4 regions of the Cellulosimicrobium sp. 4261 genome follow, and region 2 is predicted to be linked to each of the others. Evidence: riboswitches for the same ligand, from Rfam matches in the RefSeq annotation. Region 2 holds a riboswitch; each other region holds the start of a gene.
The links. Region 2 has a riboswitch for thiamine pyrophosphate ahead of ABIE39_RS12610 (TenA family protein). Riboswitches for the same ligand answer to the same signal wherever they lie in the genome.
Positions count from the first base shown of each region.

Region 1: another riboswitch for thiamine pyrophosphate. It lies ahead of ABIE39_RS06945 (thiamine ABC transporter substrate-binding protein); the one in region 2 lies ahead of ABIE39_RS12610 (TenA family protein).
Region 3: another riboswitch for thiamine pyrophosphate. It lies ahead of thiO (glycine oxidase ThiO); the one in region 2 lies ahead of ABIE39_RS12610 (TenA family protein).
Region 4: another riboswitch for thiamine pyrophosphate. It lies ahead of ABIE39_RS03955 (ECF transporter S component); the one in region 2 lies ahead of ABIE39_RS12610 (TenA family protein).

Region 1 covers NZ_JBEPOQ010000004.1:140,260-143,881, forward strand. The annotation lists gene ABIE39_RS06940 (ABC transporter permease) at 1-817, opposite strand, end outside; gene ABIE39_RS06945 (thiamine ABC transporter substrate-binding protein) at 867-1,958, opposite strand; TPP riboswitch at 2,041-2,145, opposite strand; gene ABIE39_RS06950 (ABC transporter ATP-binding protein) at 2,452-3,222, shown strand; gene ABIE39_RS06955 (ABC transporter permease) at 3,219-3,622, shown strand, end outside.
Region 2 covers NZ_JBEPOQ010000009.1:40,669-44,290, reverse strand. The annotation lists gene ABIE39_RS12630 (NAD(P)/FAD-dependent oxidoreductase) at 1-259, shown strand, start outside; tRNA gene ABIE39_RS12625 (tRNA-Leu) at 411-484, shown strand; gene ABIE39_RS12620 (hypothetical protein) at 656-781, opposite strand; gene ABIE39_RS12615 (VOC family protein) at 930-1,856, opposite strand; TPP riboswitch at 1,943-2,071, shown strand; gene ABIE39_RS12610 (TenA family protein) at 2,062-2,814, shown strand; gene ABIE39_RS12605 (helix-turn-helix domain-containing protein) at 2,929-3,411, shown strand; gene ABIE39_RS12600 (DUF6882 domain-containing protein) at 3,485-3,622, shown strand, end outside.
Region 3 covers NZ_JBEPOQ010000003.1:206,133-209,754, forward strand. The annotation lists gene ABIE39_RS05520 (ThiF family adenylyltransferase) at 1-31, shown strand, start outside; gene ABIE39_RS05525 (thiazole synthase) at 130-972, opposite strand; gene thiS (sulfur carrier protein ThiS) at 982-1,215, opposite strand; gene thiO (glycine oxidase ThiO) at 1,221-2,513, opposite strand; TPP riboswitch at 2,503-2,605, opposite strand; gene thiE (thiamine phosphate synthase) at 2,650-3,363, shown strand; gene guaA (glutamine-hydrolyzing GMP synthase) at 3,406-3,622, shown strand, end outside.
Region 4 covers NZ_JBEPOQ010000002.1:363,521-367,142, forward strand. The annotation lists gene ABIE39_RS03945 (Rv2578c family radical SAM protein) at 1-1,431, opposite strand, end outside; gene ABIE39_RS03950 (hypothetical protein) at 1,475-1,912, opposite strand; TPP riboswitch at 2,057-2,176, shown strand; gene ABIE39_RS03955 (ECF transporter S component) at 2,282-2,986, shown strand; gene ABIE39_RS03960 (ABC transporter ATP-binding protein) at 2,979-3,622, shown strand, end outside.

The DNA.
Region 1 (3,622 bases), on a different contig from region 2:
GCTCGCGCCGGGCCCGCGTGCGGTTCGCGACCGTGAGCGCCGCCGCGACGACCACGAGCTGCACGACCGACAGCACCGCCGCGGTGCGCAGGTCGAGGAACTGGGTCGTCTGGATCCAGATCTCCGTCTCGATGGTCCCGTAGCGGATGCCGCCGAGCACGAGCACGACGCCGAACGCCGTCGCGCAGAAGAGGAAGACGATCGACGCGGCGCTCGTGATCGCGGGCGTCAGCGCCGGGAGCGTCACGGTGCGGAACGCGCGCCACGGCGTCGCGCCGAGGGCGCGCGCGGCCTGCTCGGCGCGCGGGTCGAGGTGCTCCCAGAGCCCGCCGACCGTGCGCACCACCACGGAGTAGTTGAAGAACACGAGCGCGACGACGATCGCCGCGAACGTCTCGTCGAGCTGCAGGAACCCCAGCGGGCCGCCCTGCACGAGCAGCGACCGGAACGCGACGCCGACGACGACGGTCGGCAGCACGAACGGGACCGTGACGAGCGCGCGCACGACCCGCCGCCCGGGGAACCGGCACCGGTACAGCACGTACGCGCCGGGCACGCCGAGCAGCAGCGACAGCGCCGTGCCGAGCACGGCCTGCCAGAGCGTGAGGCCGACGATCCGCCACGTGCGGGGCTCGGAGAAGACCTCCGCGAACCCCGAGAGGTCGAGGCCGCCGTCGTCCCCGACGAACCCGCGCGCCACGAGCGTGACGACCGGCCACGCGAAGAACACCCCGAGGAACGCGAGCGGCACGGCCGCCGCCAGACCCCACAGCACCCCGCGCCCGACGCCGCCCCGCCGGACCTCCCGACCCCTCACCACGGCTCTCCCCCGCGAGGTAGAGCCGTGGTCGCTCGTGGACCGGGGGTCAGTCGACGACCGTCGCCGTCCATGCCTTGATCCACTCGTCGCGGTGCGCCGAGACGTCCGCGGGCGCGACCTCGAAGGGCTCGTCGGCGAGCGGCGCGAGCTCGGCCCAGCCGTCGGGCAGCGCGACGGAGTCGTCGGCCGGGTACATGTACATCTGGTCCGCGACGTCGGCCTGGAACGTCTCGCTCACGAGGAAGTCGAGGAGCTGCTGCGCGCCCTCGGGGTTCTTCGCGTTCGCGAGCACGCCCGCGTACTCGACCTGGCGGAAGCACGTGTCGAGCAGGGCGCCCGTGGTCGACGCGGAGCCGTCCTCGGTGAGCGTGAACGCGGGCGACGTCGAGTACGACAGCACGAGCGGGCGCGGGCCCGCGCCCTCCGAGCCGGAGAAGTCCACGTAGTACGCGTCCGACCAGCCGTCGACGACCTTCACGCCGTTGGCGCGCAGGTCCGCCCAGTAGTCCTCCCAGCCGTCCTCGCCGAACGCCCCGACGGTCGCGAGGAGGAACGCGAGGCCCGGCGACGACGTCGCGGGGTTGGTCACGACGAGGAGGTCCCGGTACTCGGGCTTCGCCAGGTCCTCGAGCGTCACGGGCTCGGGGATCCCCGCGTCGGCGAACCACGTGTGGTCCACGTTGACGCACACGTCCCCGAGGTCGACGGCGGTGAGCTCGCCGCCGTCGCCGACCGCGTACGACGCCGCGGACTCCGAGACGTCCGCGGGCGTGTACGGCTCGAGGACGCCCTCGTCGATGGCGCGCGACGCGAAGGTGTTGTCGATCCCGAACACGACGTCGCCGAGCGGCGAGTCCTTCGTGAGGATCAGCTGGTTGACCAGCGCACCGCCGTCTCCGGGCGCGACCTGCTCGACCGTGAGCCCGCTCTCCTCCTCGAACGCGGCGAGCACGTCGTCGCTCACCGCGAAGGAGTCGTGGGTCACCAGAGTCACGGTGCCCCCGCTGCCCGACGACGCGTCGTCGCCCCCGGCGCCGTCGCCCCCCGAGCAGGCCGCGAGGGCGAGGAGCGCGAGCGTCGCGCCCACGCCGGTCGCGAGGGCCCGGCCGCGGCGGGCGACGGTGGTCGTGTGCTGCATGTGTCCTCCCTGGACGTTCAGGAGGGGTCCACCGGCCCGACGAGCCGCGCGCCGGGTGGGCGCGACGGACCGCGCGAGCAGGTGATCGAGATTCCCGACTTCCTCCACCGGTGCTAACCGGATCAGGTTCGAGGGTCTGCGGTGGTCCGCACTCTCAGCTCCTCCAGGAGCTCCCCTGTCGTTCACCGCGAGCCTACACCGGCCCCTCACCCCGAGAGTCCCCTGAGAGGACCCTGAGCACGGGCGACCGCGGACCAGGGGCGGCTCGGGGCTCGTCCCCGATGCCGCGGGCGTGCGCGTCGCGGGAGGGTCGGTACGGCCGCCGGGAGCCCGGCGGCCACCAGGACACGACGCGGCGCGGTGAGCCACGACGCGCCGGCAGGGGCACGACGAGAGGACGGACGAGGACGTGACGACGACAGGTGCGGCACAGCGGAGCACCCCGCGCGAGGGCGCGCCCGCTGAGGGCGCTGAGGACGGTGCGCGACCCGCGATCGCGACCGCGCGCGGGCTGGTGAAGACGTACGGGCGCGGCGAGGCCGCGGTCCGGGCGCTCGACGGCGTGGACGTGGACGTCGAGAAGGGTCGGCTGACCGCGATCATGGGCCCGTCCGGGTCCGGGAAGTCCACGCTCCTGCACTGCCTCGCAGGGCTCGACTCCCCCACGGCGGGGACCGTCGTCGTCGACGGAGAGACCGTCTCCGCGATGAGCGAGCGCCGGCTGACGCGCCTGCGGCGCACGCGCCTGGGGTTCGTCTTCCAGTCGTTCAACCTCGTGCCGACGCTCACGGCGGAGGAGAACATCGTGCTGCCGCTCGCGATCGCCCGCCGTCCCGTCGACCGGGAGTGGTTCGACCGCGTGGTCGACGCCGTGGGCCTGCGCCCCCGCCTGGGGCACCGGCCCGCCGAGCTGTCGGGCGGGCAGCAGCAGCGCGTCGCGTGCGCGCGGGCGCTCGTGTCGCGTCCCGCGATCGTGCTGGCGGACGAGCCGACGGGGAACCTCGACTCGCGCGCCGCCGCGGAGGTCCTGGGCTTCCTGCGCGCGTCCGTGGACGACCTCGGCCAGTCCGTCGCGATGGTCACGCACGACCCGACCGCCGCGTCGTACGCCCACCGGGTGCTCTTCCTCGCGGACGGCCGCCTCGTGACCGAGCTCCACGACCCCACGCCGCAGGCGGTCCTCGACACGCTGGGCTCCCTCACGCCCGCCGCGTCGGCCCCGGCGCACGCCACCCCGGCACCGACGACGGCGGCCGCCCGATGATGGGCCGGATCGCGCTGCGCGGCGTGCGCGCCCACGGCGCGCAGCTCGTGCTCTCGGTCCTCGCGGTGACGATCGGCGTCGCGTTCGTGACCGGCACGTTCGCGCTGCGCGCGATGCTCGCGACCACGTTCGACGGCATCGTCGCCTCGTCGGTCCAGGCGGACGCGTACGTGCGCGGCGCGGTGTCGGCCGGGGACGCGCTGATGTCGGCGACGGCCCAGGTCGGCGGTGCGCGCAGCCTCGTCCCGGCGGACCTGGCGCGCGACCTCGGCGCGCGCGACGACGTCGCGCTCGCGCTCCCGGAGGTGAGCGGTCCCGCGGTGCTCGTGGGTGCAGACGGGACCGCGGTCCTCGGCAGCCAGGCGCCGAGCATCGGCGTCGCCTACGACCCCCGCGACCC
Region 2 (3,622 bases):
CCACGTCATGGCGATGCCGACGGGCAACCGCAAGATCCGCATCTTCATCGGCTGGATCGGCCAGTTCCTCATGGGCCGCGAGCTCGTCTCGCTCGGCTCGCTGCACGACCCGCGCGCGGAGTTCCGCGCCGCGTCCGTCCCGCCCAAGAAGGACGGCGACCCGGTCAAGCAGACCGCGCAGGGCTCGGCGGCCGCGGCGGAGTCCGGTGCGGGCACCGTCGACGCCGACGACCGGACGCCGGCGGCGAAGGCCTCCTGAGGCCGCGGCCGGGCCTGGCCCGGCCGTCGTGCCCGACGCCGAGGGGCGAGCCGCGCGTGCGGCTCGCCCCTCGGCGCGTCCGGGTCCCGCGCGGGCGGCCGTCGTGCCGACGGGCCCGGGGAGCTCCGCGCTCGCGGTAGATTCGGCCCGCGCCCCCATGGCCCAACTGGCAGAGGCGGCCGGCTTAAACCCGGCGTGTTCCGGGTTCGAGTCCCGGTGGGGGCACCGTGCCGGCGGGGAGCTGGCTCCGCGGCGCCTGCGCCCGCGGGCTAGGACAGCCCCGTCGGGCCCTGGGGCTCGGCCGGGGGAGCGGCCTCCTGGCCGAGGACCACGACGGTGCCGTCCGGGTCCTGCACGCGTGCGACGCGCTCGCCCCACGGCTGGTCCGCGGGTGGCTCACCTAGACGGGCGGACCGCGTCGGGGAAGGCGTACTCGACCGTCCCGCGCAGCAGGTCGCGGTAGAAGACCAGCGACCGGTCGAGGTCGGCCACGGTGAGGACGGGGAAGAGGCTGCGGAACACGGTCGCTCCTCGGTGCGCTCGGGCGGGTCTTCCCATCGTGCGCCTCGTGTCCCGTCTCCGTGTCCCGTCTCCACGCCCGTCCCCGCGCCGTGCCCGTGCGCCGTGCCCCTGCGACGGTCCCGGCGCGCCGGCCCCGGGCCGGCGGGCCTCAGCGAGCGAGCAGCTCTTCGGTCGTCGTCCCCGGCACGGACAGCGTGACGCGCGTGCCCCACGGGTCGTGCACGACGACGGAGCGGCCGTCGTCCGCGTGCTCCAGCCCGCGCGCGCGGAGCCGTGCGACGAGCGCGTCGAGGTCCTCGCGGCCCGGCACCGTGACGGCGACGTCGCCGAGCCCGAGGCTCGCGGCGCGGGGCCCGGCACCCGCGCTGTTCCACACGTTCATCGCGACGTGGTGGTGGTACCCGCCGGCGGACGCGAAGAGAGCCCCGCTGTACCCGGTGAGCGTCGCCTCGAAGCCGACGGCGTCGACGTAGAAGGCGTGGGCGGTCGGCACGTCGCCGACCTGGAGGTGCACGTGGCCGACGCGGCCCGCGAGCGAGGGTCCGGCGTCGAACGTCTCCTGGTCGAGGTGCGTGCGCAGGTAGTCGTTCGGGTCGAGGAACGTCGTCGTCATGAGGATCTGGCCGTGCTCGCGCACCCAGGTCTCGCGGGGGCGGTCGGTGTAGAGCTCGACGCCGTTGCCCTCGGGGTCGGTGAAGTAGAACGCCTCGCTGACGAGGTGGTCGCTCGACCCGACGAACGTGCCGCGGCGGTCCTGCGCGGCGCGGTAGACGGTCGCGGCGAGGCTCGGGCCGTCGTCGAACAGGAAGGCCGTGTGGAACAGGCCGGCCTGGCGCGGGTCGACGGGCGGGAGCCCGGGGGTGTGCACGAGGCGCAGCATGGGTGTGCGCCCGCGGCCCAGCACGCGGTGCACCTCGGCGCCGCGCGACCGCTCCTCGAGCGGGGCGAGCGCGAACGCACCCGTGTAGTACGAGGTCATGAGCTCGAGGTCGCCCACGCGCAGCGTGACGGCGTCCATGCTCGTGGACGGGGACAGGAGGCGGTCGGTCGGCGCGCCCGGGGTGCTCGTGGTCATGTCTGCTCCAACTTGTTGTTGCTACAACTATATTCCCGCACCGCGGCGAGGGCTCCCGCACCGGCGCCGTCCTTGCTAGGGTCGGCGCGAACCACGCGGGGCGTCCCGCCCGGGCCACGGCCCGGGCCGAGGGACTGAGACGAGCGGTACGGCCGCCCGGACCCGTCGAACCTGATCTCGCTAGCACGAGCGGAGGAACGTGGGCATGACGACGCCTGCTGCCATCACCCTGAACCCTGTCCTCGCGGACGACCCGACCGCGCTCGTCCGGCAGGAGGAGACCGGCTTCACCGCCGACCTCGCCCGCCGGTACGCGGACCTCTTCGAGACGTTCTACGACCACCCCTTCCTGGCCGGGCTGCGCGACGGCTCCGTCGAGCCCGCCGCGGTCCGCCACTACGTGGGCCAGGACCACCAGTACCTCACGGCCTACCTGCGCTGCTACGGCCTCGGCATGGCCCTCGCGCCCGACCGGTCGTGGGCGGCCTACTTCCACGACAAGGCCGGCTTCCTCCTCGACGACGAGTCGCACGCGCACCACGCGATGTGCGACTTCCTCGGCGTGACGTACGAGGAGGCGCAGACGCACCGCCTCGCGCCGAGCGCGCAGGCCTACGTGGACCACATGACGGCGGCCGGCCGCGACTCGCTCGGCGTGCTGCTCGCCGCGCTGCTCCCGTGCCCGTGGACCTACATCTGGTCCGCGCGGCGCTTCTGGCTCGGCGAGCGCGAGACGACGCCCGGCGCCCTCGGCGACGACCACCCGCTCGCGGGCTGGTGGCAGTTCTACGCGGCCGAGCGCACCGAGGACGTCCTCACGGACCTGCGCGCACGCCTCGACGCGCTCGCCGCGGACGCGGGCGAGGCGGAGCGCGCGCGCATGGAGCGCGCGTTCGAGCTGAGCTGCCGCCACGAGATCCGCTTCTGGCAGATGGCCTGGTCGCTCGAGGGTTGGTGACCCGTCCGGCCGGGCCCGCGGCCGACCGTCGCGCCGTGCGCCCGGCCTTACGCCAGCAGCAGATGACCGCCCGGGTGCCTCGGCACCCGGGTGGGCCGCGGGTAGCGTGATCGCATGGACGCGACGAGCGCGGTGCCGGACGGGGTGCGCGATGCGGTGCCGGACGTGGTGACGCCGCGCCCCCGGTCCCGGACGGGCGGACGGGCGGAACCCCTCCTGCGCCACGTCATCGGCGGGATCCTGCGGCGGGCGCGGCTCGCGCAGGGGCGCACGCTCGTGGACGTCGCGGCCGCCGCGCGCGTCTCCACCGCCTACCTGTCCGAGGTGGAGCGCGGGCGCAAGGAGGCGTCTTCCGAGGTCCTCGCCGCCGTCTGCGGCGCCCTCGGTCTGCGGCTCGTCGACCTCGTCGCCCGCACGGGCGAGGAGCTGCGGCCGCTCGCACCTGTCCGCGTGCTGTCCTCCGCGCGGGAGCGGGGTGCCCTCTCCGCGCCGCGGCACGTCGCGCCGGTGGGCGAACCCGTGCGAGACCTCCCCGTCGCCGAGACGCTCCGCCGTCCGACCGCGCGCGCCGGCGACGTCCTGCTCCTCGCGGCCTGAGCGGCGGTCCCCACCGCACCGCACCGCGTGTCGTGCGGAGGCCGGGCACCGTGCGCGCCGATACCGTCGGTCCATGACGGAGCCGCAGACCGCGCACGGCACGGCAGCCCAGGACGTCCCGGCCCTCCAGGACCTCGTCGACGACGCCGCGTTCCTCTCCCACGAGCACCAGCTCCACCTGTCGGACCTCCACGGCGACGACGCCTGGGCC
Region 3 (3,622 bases), on a different contig from region 2:
CCTCGACGCCCAGGAGGCCAACGTCCCGTAGCCCGGATCGTCAGCGCCGATGCCGAGCATGCGTCTGCCGCTCGTGCAGGGCGGCTCGTGGGCTGTGTCCGCATGGTCGGCCCCACCACGGGTCTTCGGTCAGAGGGCGAGGTCGAGGCGGCCCTGGGGGGACGAGCTCGCGAGGGCGCCCTCGCGGCGGGGGATGCGCCCGGCGCCCGCGGCGAGCCGGCCCGACTCGACGGCGAGGCGCATCGCGTGGGCCATGCGGACCGGGTCGGCGGCGCGCGTGACGGCCGTCGCGAGGAGCACGCCGTCGCAGCCGAGCTCCATGGCGAGCGCGGCGTCGGACGCCGTGCCGATCCCCGCGTCGAGGATCACGGGCACCCGGGCCGCGGCGGCGATCGCCTCGATGTTGCGCGGGTTGAGGATGCCGAGCCCGGTGCCGATGGGCGCCCCCAGGGGCATGACAGCCGCGCAGCCGACGTCCTCCAGCCGTCGCGCGAGGATCGGGTCGTCGTTCGTGTAGGGCAGCACGACGAACCCGTCGCGGACGAGCTGGTCGGCCGCCTCGACGAGGCCGACCGGGTCGGGCAGGAGGGTCACGTCGTCGGCGATCACCTCGAGCTTGACCCACTCGGTGCCGCACGCCTCGCGCGCGAGGTGCGCGGTGAGCACCGCCTCGCGCACGGAGAAGCAGCCGGCGGTGTTGGGGAGCGCGCGGATGCCGAGGCGGGCGAGCAGCGCCCAGATCCCCGCGTCGGGGCTCGCGTCGCCGCCGGCACGGACGGCGACGCGACGCATCGCGACGGTGGTCAGGGCGGTGCCCGACGCGACGAGCGCGTCCTCGAGCGTGAGCAGGTTCGCGGCCCCGCCGGTGCCCATGACGAGGCGGGACCCGATCGGGGTGCCGGCGACGACGAGCGGGTCGTCGGCACCGGCCGGGCCGCTCGCGGTGGCGGGGGAGAGGTCGGTCGTGGTCATGGGTCCTCCTCAGCCGCCCTGGACGGCGGTGACGATCTCGATGCGGTCCCCGGGGGCGACGACGGTCGTCGCCCAGGCGCCGCGCGGCACGACGGCGTCCCCGACCGCCACCGCGACGCCCTGCGGCGTGCCGTCGGCGACGTAGGCGGGGACGAGCGCGGCGACGAGCCGCTCCAGGTCGACGTCGCCGTCGAGCGGGTACGGCTCGCCGTTGACGAGCGCGGTCGGTGCGGGTGCGGTCACGGGTCTCACCTCGGTGTCGTGGCGGTGCGGACGAAGCGGTCGGTGCGGGCGGTCGCGAGGGCGGTCGCGACGTCGTCCCCGGGGGCGGTCCCGCCGGGCTCGGTCCCGTCGTCCCCGGGAAGGCCGCCGAGCCCGGCGACGACGGCGTCGGCCGTGAGCGGGGCGAGCAGGATGCCGTTGCGGCCGTGGCCCGTCGCGAGGTGCAGCCCCGGGACGTCCGTGGGCCCGACGAGCGGAAGGTTGTCCGGGGTCGCCGGGCGGGCCCGCGGCGTCACCTCGACCAGGGCGGCCTCGTCGATCCCCGGCAGGAGGGCACGCGCGTCCCGCAGGAGCGCGAAGACGCCGCCGGCGGTGGCGCGGCGGTCGTCGGGGTTCTCCTCGGTGGTCGCCCCCACGACGACCTCCCGGTGCCCGGCGCGCGGCCCACCAGGCTCCGGGTCGCGCGGCACGACGTACACCGGCCGGCCCTGCACCAGCCCGCGCACGACGTGCTCCAGCGCGAGGTCCGGGCCCGCGTCGAGCCGCAGCGTCTGTCCCTTCACCGGGCGGGTGGGCACGACGACGCCCGGCACGCCCGCGAGCAGGGCGCCCGACTGCCAGCCCGCCGCGACGACGACCGCACCCGCGCGGTGGAGCCGGCCCGCGTCGTCGTGCACGCCGACGACGCGCCCGGCCGGGTCGAGCGCGAGCCGGGTCGCGGCCGCGCGGACGACGCGCGCCCCGGTGGCCGAGCTCGCGCCTGGGGCGTCGCGTCGGCCGAGCGCCGCGAGCAGCGCGGCGTGCGTCGCCCGCGGGTCGACCGCGTGGTCCGCGGGCGCCCACGCGGCCCCGGCGACGCGCGGCCCGAGGTAGGGCTCGCGGCGGCGCGCGTCGGCGACGGTGAGCTCGTGCGACGCGAGACCGTGCACCGCGTGCAGGGCGAGGACGCGACGGAGCAGCGCGAGGTCGTCCGCGTCGTAGGCGAGAGTGAGCGTCCCGGCGGTCCGCAGCCCGACGTCCGCCCCCGTCGCCGTGTGCAGGTCCGCGGCGAACGCGGGCCACGCTGCGGCGGCCGCGAGGTGGAGCCGCAGGGCGGCCTCCTCCCCGAAGTCGGCCTCGGTCACCGGTGCGAGCATCCCCGCGGCGGCGTGGGTCGCGCCCGCGCCCGGCGCCGGATCGAGCACCGTGACGGTCATGCCCGCGCTCGCCCCACGCCACGCGACGGCGAGGCCGAGGATCCCGCCCCCGACGACGACGACGTCGCGCGCCTCGCCGGGCACGGCGGAGCCACCCGCGGACGGGTGGACGGACAGGCTCATGTGCGCTCCCTTCGCTGGCATGACCCAGATCAGGTTCGACGGTCGGCGGCGACGCCCTCTCAGCCCCGTGCGGGGCTCCCGTGCTGTCGGCCACAGTACCTCCTGCGGCGGACGCGCCGGGGCTAGGCTCCCGCGGGTGAGCTCCGAGACCTCCACCACCTTGGCCGCCCTCGCCCCGGCGGCGGCGGACGCCGCACGCGCCCGGCTCGCCGACGCCCGCCTGTACCTCTGCACGGACGCGCGCGAGGAGCGCGGCGACCTCGAGGACTTCCTGCGGGCGGCGCTCGCGGGCGGGGTGGACGTCGTGCAGCTCCGCGACAAGACGCTCGACGTCGCGCGCGAGCTCGAGCTCCAGGAGGTCGTCGCGCGGGTCGCGACGGAGCACGGCGCGCTGTGGGCCGTGAACGACCGGGCGGACGTGGCGTCGGTCACGGGCGCCCCGGTCGTGCACATGGGTCAGGGCGACCTGCCCGTGCCGGCGGTCCGGGCGCTGCTGGGCGCGGGGCCCGTCCTCGGCCGGTCCACGCACTCGGCCGCGCAGGCGGCCGCGGCGGAGGCCGACCCGGCGGTGGACTACTTCTGCGTGGGCCCGTTGTGGGCGACCCCGACGAAGCCGGGACGCGCCGCCGTCGGCCTCGACCTGCTGCGGGACGTCGCGGCGACCCGGCCCGCGACGCCCTGGTTCGCGATCGGCGGCATCGACGCGGACCGGCTCGACGCGGTCCTCGACGCGGGCGCGACCCGGATCGTGGTGGTGCGCGCGATCACCGGGGCGAGCGACCCGGAGGCCGCCGCCCGCGCCCTGCGCGAGCGGGTCCTGGAGCGCGCCGTCGCGCGCGCCGACGCCTGAGACGCGGGACGAGCCTCGCCGCACGGCGACTATCCTGGGCGGGTGACGTCACCCGCCACCGCTCCCGACACCCCCACCACCGCCGAGGTGGCCTCGACACCGCGGCCCGTGCTCGTCGTCGACTTCGGCGCCCAGTACGCGCAGCTCATCGCGCGCCGCGTGCGCGAGGCCAACGTCTACTCCGAGATCGTGCCGCACACGTTCACGGTCGAGCAGATGCTCGCCAAGGACCCGGCCGCGATCATCCTCTCGGGCGGTC
Region 4 (3,622 bases), on a different contig from region 2:
GTGCCCCGCGACTCCGAACCCGCGCGCCTCGAGCATCGGCCGCACCCGGTCCCACAGCCAGGACCGGTACGCCGTCGAGGCGTACGTGCCGCGCGCGTACACGCGCTCGTAGCCGGGGACGAGCCGCGGGTGCTCGCGCGCGAGCCAGCCCATGTACCACTCGCGCGTACCGGGCTTGAGGTGCAGCGGCAGCACGGTGACGCCCGTCGCGCCCGCGTCCTTGACGGCGTCGAGCAGCTCGGTGAGCGCCCGCGTGGAGTCGGTGAGCCACGGCAGCACGGGGGCGACCATGACGCCGCACGGCAGGCCGGCCTCCCGGACGGTGCGGACGAGGTCGAGCCGCGCGCGCGGCGACGGCGTGCCGGGCTCGACGCTCGCCTGGAGCTCGGGGTCCAGGAGCGCGAGGGACACGCCGATCCCGACCTCGACGCGCGAGGCGGCGTCGACGAGCAGGGGCAGGTCGCGGCGCAGGAGCGTGCCCTTGGTCAGCACGGAGAGCGGCGTGCCCGACCCGGCGAGGGCGTCGATGATGCCGGGCATGAGGCGGTAGCGTCCCTCGGCGCGCTGGTACGGGTCGGTGTTGGTGCCCAGCGCGACGGCCTCGCGCGCCCAGGACGGTCGGGCGAGCTCGGCGCGCAGCACGTCGTCCACGTTGACCTTGACCACGACCTCCCGGTCGAAGTCCTCGCCCGCGTCGAGGTCGAGGTACTCGTGCGTGGGGCGGGCGAAGCAGTTGTGGCTCACGACCCCCGCGGCGACGAAGTCGCGCGTGCCGGTCGTGATGTCGACCAGCTCCGTCACCTCCCCCGGCCCGTCGAGGGCCTCGAGGGAGTCGACGCGCAACGCCTCGCCGCCGGTGACGTCCTGGCCGTCGAGGACGGGCCGCCCGTCCGCGAGCGCCGCGGCGCCCGGCCCGACGAGCACGTCGCCGAGCGCCAGGCGGGCGCGGTGCCCGGCGCCGCCGACGACGTGGCGCCAGCCGCGCTCGGTGAGGAACCGGTGGTCGCCGCTCGCGACGAGGCGCGTGCCGTCGGCGAGGGTCACCCGGTAGGCGCGCTTGCGGGTGGTCCAGCGGTCGAGGACGCGGGTGCGCACGTAGCGCCGGTACGCGCCGTGGGGGGCGGTGCCGACGATCTCGTCGCCGACGCGCAGCTCGCCGATCGCCCGCTGCGTGCCGTCGGCCAGGAGCACGGGCGTGCTCGGCGCGAGGCAGTAGGAGCACGCGTGGCTGCACCCGCGGTACGGGTTGACGGTCCAGCGGAAGGGCATGCGCGACATCGCCGGGACCTTCGACAGCGCGCTCTTGGCCGTGACCTCGTGGAACGTGATCCCCGCGAACTCGGGCGTGCGCACGCTGCGGACGAGGCCCATGCGCTCCAAACCGGGAAGCGCGCCGTCGTCCGCGCCGAGCGCCTGTCCGTCCCACCGCATCGCGCCATTCGAACAAATGTTCGAACCCGCTGTCAAGGACGGGTCATCCGCCGGCGGACCACGTCTTGAGCAGCGCCAGGTTCCCGAGGGGGATGTGGTGGCCGATGCGGGGGTGGTCGAGCGCGACGCCGACGACCCCTGCTGCGGCGAAGGACGCAACGTAGTCGATCGCCGCCGGCACGGGCACGCCGAGCAGCGGCACGGAGCCGGTCCCTTCGGCCGCCAGCCCGAGCGCCCGGGCCGCCTCGTCCGCGCGCGGGGCGCTGCTGTAGAGGCAGATCATGGGCCCCTGGTCCGCGGCGACGGCGTACGGACGCGGCTGGTCCTCGGGCCCTCGGGCGATGAAGAACCACGTGCCGAGGCGCGCCGCCTGCCGCCACAGCGCGATCTGCGCCGACGTGTCGCCCGCGGGCGCGCTCCGCACGGCCTCGTCGAGGCGGTCCAGCTCCGCGACGGCCGCGGGGTCGTTGTCTCGGGTCATGCGCGCTGCCTCGTTCCTCGTCGTCGGAGCCCGTCCCCGGTCCGCGCGGGCGCCTCGTCGCCGTCACCTTCTCACGGTGCCCGGACGTCCCGGTGGGTGAGACGCCGGGATTGTCCGGCGGACGTCCAGGCCCTAGGGTCGGGCCGAACGCCTCCGGGGAGCGCACGAGCGCTGAGAGTGCAGGTCGGACACCCGTCCCCCCTGCAGACCCGTGGAACCTGATCTGGTTCGTACCAGCGAAGGGAGCAGGGCCGACGTCACCGTCCCCTGCGCGCTCGTGCCCGCGCCCCGCGCGTGCCGTCCGCGCGGGGGCAGCGGTGGCGCGCCGTCGTGCACCCTCCGCCCCGGGGGCCCGACGGAGGGAACCGCATGACCGAGCCCCGCACCACCCCGCCCCGGGAGACCCCGCCCACCAGCACGCCCGGCCCGCCGGCCGACGCCGTGCCCCCGGCGCCCGGTCCCGGAGACCGCACCGTCACCGCTCCCCCGGCCCGCGCCCGGCGCCGTGGCCTCACGCTCCACGAGACGGTCCTCGTCGCCGTCCTGGGCGTCGTGTTCGGGTTCGTCTACTGGGCGTTCGTGCAGCTCTGGGCCCCGCTCCAGCTCGCCATGGGGCCGCTCGCGGACCTTGCCGCGAACGTGCTCGCGGGCGCGTGGATCGTCGTGGGCCCGCTCGCGACGTACATCGTGCGCAAGCCGGGCGTCGGCATCCTCACCGAGACGCTCGCGGCGCTCGTCGAGGTGGTCTTCCTCGCGTCGCCCGCAGGCCCGCTGCTCGTCCTCGTGGGGCTCGTCCAAGGGGTGGGCGCGGAGATCCCCTTCGCGCTGACCCGGTACCGCCGCTACGGCTGGTGGGTTTTCGTCGCGTCGGGCGTCAGCGCGGCGCTCGTCACCTACGCGTTCAACGCGGTCCGGTTCGGCTGGCTCGGGCAGGACTGGGCGATGCTCCGGCTCGGCGTGCAGGTCGTCTCGTGCGTCGTGCTGTGCGGGATCGCGGCGCGCCTCCTCGGCGACGCCCTCTCCCGCACCGGCGCGCTCGACGCCTTCGCGATCGGCACGGACCGCCGTGGCTGAGGTGCGGGACGCCGCGGCGGACGTCATGCCCGGCACCGTGCCGGGCACCGTGCCCGACGCCGTCTCCGCCGCGGGCCTGACCGTCACCGTGGGCCACGACGCGACGTGCGTGCTCGACGACCTCACCCTGACCGTCCCCGCGGGGACGGGGCTGCTCGTGCTCGGCCCCTCGGGCTGCGGGAAGTCCACGCTGCTGCGCGCGCTCGTCGGCGTCGTGCCCCACACGCTCCCGGGCACCGTCACGGGCGACCTGCGCGTGACGGGCGTCGACCCGCGCGCCACGACCCCCGCGGGGCTCGCCGCGCGCGTCGGCCTCGTCCAGCAGCGGCCGGGTGACCAGCTCTGCCTCGGCCGCGTCGACGAGGAGCTGCGGTTCGCGCTCGAGAACCGGGCGGCGGACCCGCGCACCATGGACGCCCGCGCCGCAACCGCTCTCGCCGCTGCCGGTGCGGGCCACCTGCACGACCGACCGACCCACGCGCTGTCGGGCGGCGAGGCGCAGCGCGTCGCCCTCGCGGCGGCGCTCGTCGCCGACCCCGAGCTCGTGGTCCTCGACGAGCCGACGGCGTTCCTCGACCCGGCCGCGGCGCACGAGGTGGGGACGCTCGTGGGCGGGCTCGTCCGGGCGCCCGGACC